Regions from separate parts of the Bradyrhizobium sp. USDA 3240 genome, predicted to be linked through region 2. Evidence: riboswitches for the same ligand, from Rfam matches in the RefSeq annotation. Region 2 holds a riboswitch; the other holds the start of a gene.
The links. A riboswitch is a leader RNA that binds a small molecule or an ion and turns the genes downstream of it on or off. The one in region 2 is predicted to bind glycine.

Region 1 (6,569 bases), 170 kb from region 2:
GCAATACCGCGCCCGATCACGGTGCTTCCATCCTCGAGCACAGCGACGACGCGGCTCACTGCAGCAACGGGCTCAACGCACAGAGATTCCTCGATGCGACGCCCAACGATCGTGCGATCTACCGGCGATGGATTCGCAGCGCGGTCGTGGCGTGCGGATTGTTGGCGTTCGCCGCGGGCGCAATGGTCTGGATGAACGGCGCCAGCGTCGGACAGACCCAGCTCTCGAGCCTGTCGAGCACGAGCAACGCGAAATCGGGCCACGGCAATTAAGGAACGCCGTCGCGCAGACGGCGCGAAACGAAAAATGGCCGGGACAAGTCCCGGCCACTCGTATTGCGTCAAGCTGCAAGCTTACTCGGACTTGTCGACATTCCAGAAGATCGGCGTCGCCGGACCATCGAGCACACCGGACAGCGACTTCCGCCAGGCGCTCGGACCCTGATACTGACCGAGCGGAATGTAGATGACCTGCTCGTAGGCTTCCTTCTGGATATCGGCCGCGATCTTCTTCTGCTCGTCGAGCGACGGCGCGCGAACGAAGGCGTCCTTCAGCTGTTCGATCTTCGGATCGTCGGCCCAGCCGAACCATCCGCCATTCTTGCCCTGGCCGCCAATCGAGAGGTTGGAGATCGGGTTGGAGACGTCGGCACTGACCCAGTTGGTGAAGAACATGTTCCAGCCGCCATCCTTCGGCGCCTTCTGGCTGGCGCGGCGGGTCACCACGGTCTGCCAGTCGGTGGCCTGCAGGTCGACCTTGAAGCCGGCGTCGCGCAGTTGCTGGGCCACAACAACCGGCTGCGCCTTGAGCGTGGTGACATCGCCAGGCGCCATGATGACGACGGGCGTGCCATCATAGCCCGACTCGGCAAGCGCCTTCTTGGCCGCCGCCATGTCGCCGCCCTTCAACAACGTCTCACCGCCGACCTCGGACGCGAACGGCGTATCGCAGATGAAGAAGGAGACGCAGGTCTTGTAATACTTGGGATTGCCGACCAGCGCGTCGAGCACCTGCTTCTGGTTGATCGCCATCAGCGCCGCCTGGCGAACCTTGATGTTGTCGAACGGCGGATAGAGGAAGTTCATGCGGCCCAGCGTCTGGAAGCCGAACTTGTTCAGCGTCTCGACCTTCAGGTCCTTGTCGCCTTCCAGGATCGACAACGTGTCGAACGACGGGTTCTCCAGGAAATCGATGTCGCCGGATTGCAGCGCATTCATCGCCGTCTGCGCGTCGGCCATCGTGACCCACTCGACGCGGTCAACCTTCACGACCTTGCCGCCCGCGGTCCAGCTCGCCGGCTCCTTGCGCGGCACGTAGTCCGTGTTCTTGACATAGACCGCCTTCACGCCCGGCTGGAATTCAGCCTGAACGAATTTGAACGGGCCCGAGCCGATCTGCTCCGGGATCGGCTTGTCCGGCGGGGTTTCGGCCAGCCGCTTCGGCATCATGAAGGCAACGCGCGACGACGGCTTGCCGATCGAATCCAGCACCAGGCCGTAGGGCTCCTTCAGCTTCAGCGTGATCGTCTTCGCGTCGGTGGCCTCCAGGCTCGCCGTGAAGTCCATCAGCTTCTGGCCCATGCCGTCGACCTTGGCCCAGCGCTTCAGCGAGGCGACGCAGTCTTCGGCAGTCACCGGCGTTCCATCGTGCCACTTCAGGCCGTCGCGCAAAGTGAACGTGTAAGTGAGCTTGTCGTCGGATACCTTCCAGTCGGCCATCTGCGGCTGGATCTTGAAGTTGGAGTCGGTCGCCACCAGCGTGTCGAAAACCATGTAGCCATGGTCTCGCGTGATGTACGCCGTGGTCAGGATCGGATCGATGACGCGCAGATCCGAATGCATCACCGCGGTGATGGTCTTGCCCGCGGCCATGGCCTGCGGTGCAAGCGACAATTCCTGCGGCGCGAACGACAACGCTAGCGCCGTCAACGCAGCCGCTAGCGTGCGGTGCTTCCAACGCGAGATAGGCAACATGCAATTTCTCCTGACGTGTAACTGGTCAAAGCCGGCTTATTCGTTATGCATGCGGTTCGTTATTTAGGCGAACTAACATGCTGTATGGCTTGTGAAATCGAGACTTGCATCAAGCGCAATGCGCGTCAATCGGTTTTGGGCAGGATCAAACGTATACGAACGAATGAGCGGCGGGTGCAGCGCATTTGACTTTACAAACGCGTCTTCCGAGCTTTTCGTACGGCACGCGAACCCGTATCGGCGCGAACAAACAACAAGAGAGAAAAGACATGAACCCCGCCAATCTTCCTTTTGATTCCGAAGCGATGCTGCAGGGGCTGCGCAACTGGGTGGAATGCGAGAGCCCGACATGGGACGCGGCCGCGGTCGAGCGCATGCTCGACCTCGCCGCGCGCGAAATGGCGGTGATGGATGCGACGATCGAACGCATCGCGGGACGCCAGGGCTTTGCCGGCTGCGTCCGCGCCCGCTTTCCCCATCCGAAACAAGGTCAGCCCGGCATCCTGATCGCCGGCCATCTGGACACCGTGCATCCGGTCGGCACCATCGAGAAGCTGGCGTGGCGGCGCGAAGGCAACAAGTGCTTCGGGCCCGGCATCTTCGACATGAAGGGCGGTAACTATCTGTCGATCGAGGCGATCCGGCAATTGGCGCGCGCGTCCTTTACGACGCCGCTGCCAATCACGGTGCTGTTCACGCCCGACGAGGAGGTCGGCACGCCGTCGACGCGCGACATCATCGAGGCGGAAGCCGCACGCAACAAATACGTGCTGGTCCCGGAGCCCGGCCGGCCGAACAACGGCGTCGTCACCGGCCGCTACGCCATCGCACGCTTCAATCTGGAAGCTGTCGGCAAGCCGAGCCATGCCGGCGCGACGTTGTCCTCCGGCCGCTCCGCGATCCGTGAAATGGCCCGGCAAATCATAGCCATCGACGGCATGACCACCGAGGACTGCACCTTCTCGGTCGGCATCGTGCATGGCGGGCAATGGGTCAATTGCGTCGCAACGACCTGCACCGGCGAAGCGCTCAGCATGGCCAAGCGCCAGGCCGATCTCGACCGCGGCGTCGAGCGCATGCTGGCGCTGTCGGGTACGGCAAATGACGTGACATTCAAGGTGACGCGCGGCGTCACGCGCCCGGTGTGGGAGCCGGATGCCGGCACCATGGCGCTCTATGAAAAGGCAAAGCGTCTCGCCGCCGATATGGGTCTTGATTTGCCGCACGGCAGCGCCGGCGGCGGTTCTGATGGCAACTTCACCGGCGCGATGGGTATCCCCACCCTCGATGGCCTCGGCGTTCGCGGCGCTGACGCCCACACTTTGAACGAACATATCGAAGTCGAGAGCCTCGCCGAGCGCGGCCGCCTGCTGGCGGCACTGCTGGCGACGCTCGATTAACTCGATTTGCACTGCACAACACGTTGGCACTGCCGGACCGAAATTTAGCCTTGTCCAATTTTTTGGCTTCGCCTACGGTCCGGCCGTCCAACACGACGATGCGGGAGAGATCGAAGCGACAACATTCGTGTTGTGCTTCGGCGCCGACGGAGCAACCGCCCCGGAAACTCTCAGGCAAAAGGACTGTATCGTCAGGACGATCTGGAGAGAGACGGCATGGCCAAATGGAAACGGCCATGACGTCCACCGAAGGGGATAGTCTGCTATTGGGCCGAGGCCCAATGCGGATCAAGCTCTCAGGTACCGTGACAGATGGGGCGTCGAAACAGCCGGTTTCACCGGTGGTTCGGCGACTCTAACCCACGGGAGCCTGAAGACCACCATGCCTCACATCGCAATCATTGGCGCCGGCATCACCGGCGTGACGACGGCCTATGCCCTGCTCGAACGCGGCTACCGGGTGACTGTCCTCGACAGGCATCGCTACGCTGCGATGGAAACCTCATTCGCCAACGGCGGACAGCTTTCCGCCAGCAATGCGGAAGTGTGGAACAGCGCCGCGACCATCCTCAAGGGGTTGCGCTGGATGCTTCGAAGCGACGCGCCGCTCTTGATGAATCCGAAGCCGAGCTGGCACAAATATTCCTGGATCGGCGAGTTCGTCGGCCACATCGGCCGCTATCGCACCAACACCATCGAGACCACGCGGCTCGCAATCGAAGCGCGCAAGCATCTGTTCTCGATCGCCCAGCGCGAGAACATCGCTTTCGATCTCGAACGCCGCGGCATCCTGCACGTCTATCACGACAAGGCCGGCTTCGAGGCGGGCCTGCGCGTTAACACGCTGCTGCAGCAAGGCGGGCTCGACCGCCGGCCGGTGACGGCGGACGAAATCCGCAGCATCGAACCCGCGCTGCAGACCACCTGCTATGGCGGCTTCTTCACGCCGTCGGACGCCACCGGCGATATCCACAAGTTCACGCGCGGCCTCGCCGACGCCTGCATCCGCCGCGGCGCGAGCTTCGTCCATGAAGCCGACGTCGACGCGATCGCGCGCGGCGATGACGGTTTCCGCATCGGCTGGAACGATACCGCCTCGCACGATGCTGAGGTCGCTACGCGACACGAGTTGCAGGCGGACGGCATCGTGATTTGCGCCGGTGTCGCGAGCCGCCACTTCGCCGGCCTGCTCAACGACCGCGTCAACGTCTATCCGGTGAAGGGCTATTCGATCACCGTGCAGCTCGATGCGCCGCAAAGCCGGGACGCCGCGCCTACCGTCAGCCTGCTCGATGAAGCCGCGAAGATCGTCACCAGCCGGCTCGGCGCCGACCGCTTCCGCGTCGCCGGCACGGCCGAATTCAACGGCTTCAACCTCGACATTCGCGCCGACCGCATCCAGCCGCTGGTGGATTGGGTGCGGCAGCATTTCCCCGGTGTCGACACGTCGAAAGTCGTGCCATGGGCCGGCCTGCGCCCGATGATGCCGAACATGATGCCGGTGGTTCGCGCCGGACGGATTCCGGGCGTGTTCTACAACACCGGCCACGGTCATCTCGGCTGGACGCTGTCCGCCGCGACGGCGCAGATGGTCGCAGGGGCGATCGATGACTGGCGCGACCTCGTCACGCCCTCGATGGTGCCGTCGCCGGTCGATACGACCGAGACCACCCGCGCAGCTTTCCTCTAATTATCCGGCCGGCGAGGAAGAATATGAGCGTATTTGTGTGTAGCCAAGTCGGAATTCGCAGAGAAACACCGCATGACAACGACTAGCGTCACAATGGGGCAAAGCGCTTCAGCGCGGGAGGGGACAATGCGCATTGGGGTGGCGGACACGCGTGAGACGCTGACCAAGCCGGATCAGATTGCCGCGGAGCTGTGCGCGGCCGTCGATCGAAACTTCAACGATCAGGTCGCGTTCCTGTCGCGCATGGTGCAGTTCCGCAGCTTGCGCGGACAGGAAGCGCCGCAACAGGCTTGGCTGGCGGAGCAATTCGCAAAGCGCCGCTACGACGTCGATACGTTCAGCCTTGCCGACGTCAACCTGATGAGTCATCCGAAGGCTGCACCGATGGACGGCATCGACCTTGCCGGATCGCAGCAGGTCGTTGCGACGCTCGACAGCAAAGGCAGCGGACGCAGCCTGATCCTGCAAGGTCATATCGACGTGGTGCCGGAGGGGCCCGCCGATCTTTGGGAACAACCGCCGTTCTCGGGCGCCGTGCACGACGGCTGGATGTTCGGGCGCGGCGCGCAAGACATGAAGGCCGGTGTCTCGGCAATGATCTTCGCGCTCGATGCTATCAGAGACGCCGGCTATGCCCCGGGCGGACGCGTCCATCTGCAAACCGTGACCGAGGAAGAGAGCACCGGCAACGGCGCGCTGTCGACCTTGATGCGTGGCTATCGCGCCGACGCCTGCCTGATTCCCGAACCGACCGGACACACACTGACGCGCGCCCAGGTCGGCGCCGTCTGGTTTCGACTGCGCGTCCGCGGCACGCCGGTGCATGTCGCCTATTCCGAGGCCGGTACGAGCGCCATCCTGTCGGCGATGCACCTGGTGCGCGCATTCCAGGATTACACCAAGGCGCTCAATGCCCGGGCGCTCGACAACAGCTGGTTCCGCAGCGTCAAGAACCCGATCAAGTTCAACGTCGGGATCATTAAAGGCGGCGATTGGGCCAGTTCGACCGCGGCGTGGTGCGAGCTGGATTGCCGGCTTGGTCTCCTGCCAGGCGAGACACCGCAGCAGGCGATGCGTGGCATCGAGGAATGCCTGACCGAAGCGCACAAGGCCGACGACTTTCTGTCCGACAATCCGGCCGAGCTCGTGTGGAGCGGTTTTCAGGCAGACGCGGCGGTGTGCGAGCCTGGCAGCGAAGCGGAAGCGGCGCTGACTGCCGCGCATCACTCCGTATTCCAGGCCCCGATGCAGGAGCGCCTGTCCACCGCCGTCAACGACACCCGCTACTATTGCGTCGATTACGGCATCCCTGCCCTTTGCTACGGTCCGTACGGTATCGGCCCGCATGCGTTCAACGAACGCGTCGAGCTCGACAGCCTTCGCAAGACAACGCAGAGCATCGCACTGTTCGTCGCCAATTGGTGCGGCGTGGCGAAAGCGTGAATAGACTTCCCGTTTCAGGTCGGTGGCACATGGCGACATGTGCAATTCGAAATAGCAACTTCA
Region 2 (6,569 bases):
CCTGGCGCAGCGCCTCGTGCAGCAGATGCGTCGCCGAGTGGTTGGCGCGGATCGACGAACGCCTCGTGTGGTCGACCTCGAGCTGCAAGGCCGTGCCGACGTTCAGCGTGCCCTGCTCCACCGTGCCGACATGCACGAACAGGTCGCCGGCCTTCTTCTGCATGTCGGTGACGCGGAACTTGACGCCCTCGCCCGTGAGAATGCCGACGTCGCCGACCTGACCACCGGACTCCGCATAGAATGGCGTCTGGTTCAGCACGATCGCGCCGCTCTCGCCGGCCTTGAGGCCGTCAACCTCGGCGCCGTCCTTGACCAGCGCCGTCACGACGCCTTCCGCGCTCTCGGTCTCGTAGCCGAGGAATTCGGTTGCGCCGAGCTTCTCGCGCAGCGGGAACCAGATCGTCTCGGTCGCCGCCTCACCAGAGCCGGCCCAGGAGGCGCGCGCCTTCTCGCGCTGGCGGTTCATCGCGTCGGTGAACGAGGCCTGGTCGACGCTGATGCCGCGCGACTTCAGCGCATCCTGTGTCAGGTCCAGCGGGAAACCGTAGGTGTCGTACAGCGTGAACGCGGTGTCGCCGTCGAACATGTCGCCCTTCTTGAGGCCGGCGCTCTTCTCGTCGAGGATCGATAGTCCCCGCACCAGCGTCTTGCGGAAGCGGGTCTCTTCCAGCTGCAGCGTCTCCTCGATCAGCTTCTCCGCGCGCACCAGGTCCGGATAGGCCTGGCCCATCTCGCGGACCAGCGCCCAGACCAGACGATGCATCAGCGGCTCGCTTGCGCCGAGCAACTGCGCGTGGCGCATCGCGCGGCGCATGATCCGGCGCAGCACGTAGCCGCGGCCTTCGTTCGACGGCAGCACGCCGTCCGCGATCAGGAACGCCGAGGAGCGCAGATGGTCGGCCATCACCCGGTACGACGCCACGTTCTGCGCGTTCGGCCCATGGCCGAGGGCCGAAGCGGCCGCATCGATCAGATGGCGGAACAGATCGGTCTCGAACACGCTCTCGACGCCCTGCAGGATGCAGGCCATGCGCTCCAGCCCCATGCCGGTGTCGATCGAGGGACGCGGCAGCGCCACGCGCTCCTCCTTCGTCACCTGCTCGTACTGCATGAACACCAGATTCCAGAATTCGAGGAAGCGATCGCCATCCTCCTCCGGGCTGCCCGGAGGTCCGCCCCAGATATGCTCGCCGCGATCGATGAAGATCTCCGAGCACGGACCGCACGGGCCGGTATCACCCATCGCCCAGAAATTGTCCGAGGTCGGGATGCGGATGATGCGGTCATCCGAGACCCCCGCGATCTTCTTCCAGTAACCGGCCGCCTCGTCGTCGGTGTGGTAGACGGTGACGAGCAGCTTGTCCTTCTTCAGCCCGAAATCCTTGGTGATCAGATTCCAGGCGAGCTCGATCGCGCGCTCCTTGAAGTAGTCGCCGAACGAGAAGTTGCCGAGCATCTCGAAGAAGGTGAGATGGCGCGCGGTGTAGCCGACATTGTCGAGGTCGTTATGCTTGCCGCCGGCGCGGACGCACTTCTGCGACGTCGTGGCGCGCTGATAGCCGCGCTTCTCGACGCCGGTGAAGACGTTCTTGAACTGCACCATGCCGGCATTGGTGAACATCAGGGTCGGGTCGTTGCGCGGAACCAGCGGCGACGACGCCACGATCTCGTGGCCGTTCTCCTTGAAGAAGTTCAGAAATGTCGACCTGATGTCGTTGACGCTGCTCATGTTCATCCAATCGGAAAAAGGGGCCGGCCAGCCGCAAAAAGGCGTCATTTTCCGGCCGAACGCTTTTAGACATTGCCAGCTGCGGTGTCCAGAAACTGTGCAGGCAGATCATGGGCTTGCCGCGGCAGCACAAAGCCCATTGGATAGTTGTTGCAGCTGCGTTGACAGTCTTGGTGGCGCCGTGTTTTCTACCTACCTGTTACCCCGTCACGTCGGGAGAGACCGGCCTTACCGCCGGCGCCGAAGGAGCAACCGCCCCGGAAACTCTCAGGCAAAAGGACCGCGTGACGTCTGACATCTGGAAAGAGGCGCTGGGGTTCTCCCCGACGCGCCCGCCGACGGGATAATACTCTCAGGCACAGCGACAGATGGGGCTTTCTGCAGGTTTCTCAAGGGGAAATAGGTCCCCGGCGGGAACCGCGAGGGCCCTGTGATGCTTGCGCGCGAAACCTCTCCGCTGAAACAGACCCCGCTGCACGCGCTGCATCTGGCGCGCGGCGCCAAGATGGTGCCCTTCGCCGGCTACGACATGCCGGTGCAATACACGGCCGGCGTGATGAAGGAGCACCTGCACACCCGCAAGGACGCAGGCCTGTTCGACGTGTCCCACATGGGACAGCTCGTGCTGAAGGCCAAATCCGGTAAGGTCGGTGACGCGGCACTCGCGCTGGAAAAACTGGTGCCGCAGGACATCGTCGGCATCGCGCCGGGACGGCAGCGCTACGCGCAATTCACCAACGACGACGGCGGCCTGCTCGACGATCTGATGGTGGCGAATTTCGGCGATCACCTGTTTCTGGTGGTCAACGCCGCCTGCAAGGCCGAGGACGAGGCGCATCTGCGCGCGCATCTCTCCGAAGCTTGCGAGATCGTGTCGCTGGCCGACCGCGCGCTGATCGCGCTGCAGGGGCCGAAAGCCGAGTCGGCGCTGGCGAAACTTTGCCCAGATGTCAGTTCGATGAAATTCATGGACGCCGGACCGCGCCGCGTCGCCGACATCGACTGCTTCGTCTCGCGCTCCGGCTATACCGGCGAGGACGGCTTTGAGATTTCCGTGCCCGCCGACAAGGCGGAAGCCCTGGTCACCGCGCTGCTGGACAATCCCGACGTGCTGCCGATCGGGCTCGGCGCGCGCGACAGCCTGCGGCTCGAAGCCGGGCTTTGCCTCTATGGCCACGATATCGACACCACGACGACGCCGGTCGAAGGCGCGCTGGAATGGTCGGTGCAGAAGGTCCGCCGCAGTGGCGGCGCCCGCGCCGGCGGCTTCCCCGGCGCCGACAAGATTCTCACCCAGTTCGCACAAGGCGCTTCCCGCCGCCGCGTCGGGTTGAAGCCCGACGGCCGCGCGCCGGTGCGCGAAGGTGCCATGCTGTTTGCCGATCCGACCTCGACCGAGCAGATCGGCAAGGTGACCTCGGGCGGCTTCGGCCCGAGCCTCAACGCACCGGTTGCGATGGGCTATCTGCCGACATCGCTTTCCGCGCTCGACACGACCGTTTTTGCCGAAGTGCGCGGCCAGCGGCTACCGCTGAAGGTCGCCGCCACGCCCTTCGTTCCCAATACCTACAAACGCTAAACGCCAAAGGATCGATCCCCATGACGACGCTGTACACGTCCGACCACGAATGGCTCCGCATCGAGGGCGACGTCGCCACGATCGGGATCACCGATTACGCGCAATCGCAGCTTGGCGACGTCGTGTTTGTCGAACTGCCCAAGGTCGGCCGCAGCCTGAAGAAGGCCGAGGCCGCCGCCGTCGTCGAATCCGTCAAGGCCGCCTCCGACGTCTACGCGCCGATCACCGGCGACGTGGTCGAGGTCAACGAGGCGCTCGCGGCCGAGCCCGCGCTGGTCAATTCGGATGCCGGCGGCAAGGCCTGGTTCTTCAAGCTGAAGATTGCCGACAAGAGCGAGCTCGGCGGCCTGATGGACGAGGCCGCCTACGCCGCGCACACCGCCTGAGGATCAAGCCGAGGACCACGTCATGAACGCGCCCTTCAAGCCGATCAACGAAGCTGCCACCGATTTCGCCCGCCGCCACATCGGACCGTCACCGCGCGACGTCAACGCGATGCTGGAAACGGTCGGCGCCGCGAGCCTGCAGGCGCTGATGAATGAGACCCTGCCGGCGTCGATCCTTCAGAAGGCGCCGCTCGATCTCGGCCGGGCACTGAGCGAGACCGAAGCGCTCGCGCATATGAGCGAGCTCGCCACGCAGAACCAGGTGTTCACCTCGCTGATCGGCCAGGGCTATTCCGGCACCATCCTGCCCGCGGTGATCCAGCGCAACATCCTGGAGAACCCGGCCTGGTACACCGCCTATACGCCGTATCAGCCGGAGATCAGCCAGGGCCGGCTCGAAGCCCTGTTCAACTTCCAGACCATGATCTGCGATCTCACCGGCCTCGACGTCGCCAACGCCTCGCTGCTCGACGAGGCGACCGCGGCCGCCGAAGCGATGGCGCTCGCCGAGCGCCACTCGCAGGTGAAAGCGAAGGTGTTCTTCGTCGACAAGGAAGTTCATCCGCAGACGCTGGCGGTGATGCGCACGCGCGCCGCGCCGCTGGGCTGGGCGCTGGTGGTCGGCGATCCCCTGACCGAGCTCGACAAGGCCGACGTGCTCGGTGCCCTCTTGCAATATCCGGGCACGACGGGCGCGGTGCGCGACCTCCGGCCGGCGATCGCATCGCTGCGCGCCAAGGGCGCGCTTGCGATCGTCGCGGCGGATCTGTTGTCGCTGGCCCTGCTGACCTCACCCGGTGAGCTCGGCGCCGACATCGCAATCGGCTCGGCGCAGCGGTTCGGCGTGCCGATGGGGTATGGCGGACCGCACGCCGCCTACATGGCGGTGCGCGACACGCTGAAGCGCTCGTTGCCCGGCCGCATCGTCGGGCTTTCGGTGGATTCGCGCGGTGCACCGGCCTACCGACTGGCGCTGCAGACCCGCGAGCAGCATATCCGCCGCGAGAAGGCGACCTCCAACATCTGCACCGCGCAGGTGCTGCTCGCCGTGATCGCCTCGATGTATGCGGTCTATCACGGTCCCGAAGGCCTGACCCACATCGCACGCGGCGTGCATCGCCGCGCCACCGTGCTCGCCGCCGGCCTGCGCAAGCTCGGCTTTGCGCCGACCAGCGACGCCTTCTTCGATACGGTGACCGTCGAGGTCGGCGCGAAGCAGATCGAGATCGTCTCCCGCGCGCAGGCGGAGCGGATCAATCTGCGCATCGGCGCAACCACGCTCGGCATCGCGCTCGACGAGACCACGACGCCGGAGACGGTCGAGGCGGTATGGCGCGTGTTCGGCGGCAAGCTCAGCTTTGCCGAGATCGAGGCGGCCGCGCGCGAGGCGCTGCCGAAGGAGCTGCGGCGCACCAGCGCCTTCCTCACCCACCCGGTGTTCAACACCCACCGTTCGGAGACCGAGTTGCTGCGCTACATGCGCAAGCTCAGTGATCGCGACCTCGCGCTCGACCGCGCGATGATCCCGCTCGGCTCCTGCACGATGAAGCTCAACGCCACCACCGAGATGATCCCGCTGACCTGGCCGGCGTTCGGCAATCTGCATCCGTTCGCCCCCTCAGATCAGGCCAAGGGCTATCACGCGCTGTTCAAGCGGCTGGAGCAGTGGCTGTGCGACATCACCGGCTATGACGCGATCTCGCTGCAGCCGAACTCCGGCGCGCAGGGCGAATATGCCGGGCTGCTGGCGATCCGTGGCTATCACCTCGCGCGCGGCGAGCCGCACCGCAAGGTGTGCCTGATCCCCTCCTCCGCGCACGGCACCAATCCGGCCTCGGCCGCGATGGTCGGCATGGATGTCGTGGTGGTGGCGTGCGATGCGCGCGGCGACGTCGATGTCAGCGATCTCCGTGCCAAGGCGGAGAAGCATTCGGCCAATCTCGCCGCCGTGATGATCACCTATCCGTCGACCCACGGCGTGTTCGAGGAGCATATCAGCGAGATCTGCGACATCGTGCATGCGCATGGCGGACAGGTCTATCTCGACGGCGCCAACATGAACGCGCAGGTCGGGCTGTCGCGGCCCGGCGACTACGGCGCCGACGTCAGCCATCTCAACCTGCACAAGACCTTCTGCATCCCGCATGGCGGCGGTGGCCCCGGCATGGGCCCGATCGGCGTGAAGGCGCATCTTGCGCCTTATCTGCCGGGTCATCCCGCAACTGACGGCGCGACAGCACACGCCATCGGCCCGGTGTCGGCCGCGCCGTTCGGCTCGGCGTCGATCCTGACCATCTCCTACATCTACATCCTGATGATGGGTGGTGAAGGCCTCACGCGCGCCACGGAGATCGCGATCCTGAATGCCAATTACATCGCCGCGCGGCTGCAGCCGCACTTCCCGGTGCTGTACCGCAATGCCCGGGATCGCGTCGCGCATGAATGCATCATCGACCCGCGCGCCCTGAAGACAACCAGCGGCGTCACCGTCGACGACATCGCCAAGCGGCTGATCGACTACGGCTTCCACGCGCCCACCATGAGCTTCCCGGTGGCGGGTACGCTGATGATCGAGCCGACGGAATCGGAATCGAAGTTCGAGATCGACCGCTTCTGCGATGCCATGATCGCGATCCGGGGCGAGATCGCGGAGATCGAGAAGGGCCGCTGGAAGGTCGAGGCCTCGCCGCTGCGCCACGCGCCGCACACCGTCCACGACATCGCCGACGACGCCTGGAGCCGGGCCTACACCCGCGCCGAGGGCTGCTTCCCGGCCGGCGTATCACGGTCCGACAAATACTGGAGCCCGGTCGGCCGCGTCGACAATGTCTACGGCGATCGCAATCTGGTGTGCTCGTGCCCGCCGATCGAGGAT

Region 1: it holds a riboswitch for glycine, as region 2 does, so the genes downstream of both, ACVIGA_RS05125 (D-amino acid dehydrogenase) here and gcvT (glycine cleavage system aminomethyltransferase GcvT) in region 2, are expected to answer to the same signal.

The regions. Positions count from the first base shown of each region.
Region 1 is NZ_JBSSGD010000002.1:936,766-943,334, forward strand. It holds gene ACVIGA_RS05110 (hypothetical protein) at 1-272, shown strand, start outside; gene ACVIGA_RS05115 (ABC transporter substrate-binding protein) at 354-1,973, opposite strand; gene ACVIGA_RS05120 (M20/M25/M40 family metallo-hydrolase) at 2,243-3,373, shown strand; glycine riboswitch at 3,465-3,569, shown strand; glycine riboswitch at 3,573-3,687, shown strand; gene ACVIGA_RS05125 (D-amino acid dehydrogenase) at 3,756-5,063, shown strand; gene ACVIGA_RS05130 (ArgE/DapE family deacylase) at 5,190-6,506, shown strand.
Region 2 is NZ_JBSSGD010000002.1:1,104,108-1,110,676, forward strand. It holds gene alaS (alanine--tRNA ligase) at 1-1,729, opposite strand, end outside; glycine riboswitch at 1,933-2,021, shown strand; gene gcvT (glycine cleavage system aminomethyltransferase GcvT) at 2,163-3,308, shown strand; gene gcvH (glycine cleavage system protein GcvH) at 3,329-3,694, shown strand; gene gcvP (aminomethyl-transferring glycine dehydrogenase) at 3,717-6,569, shown strand, end outside.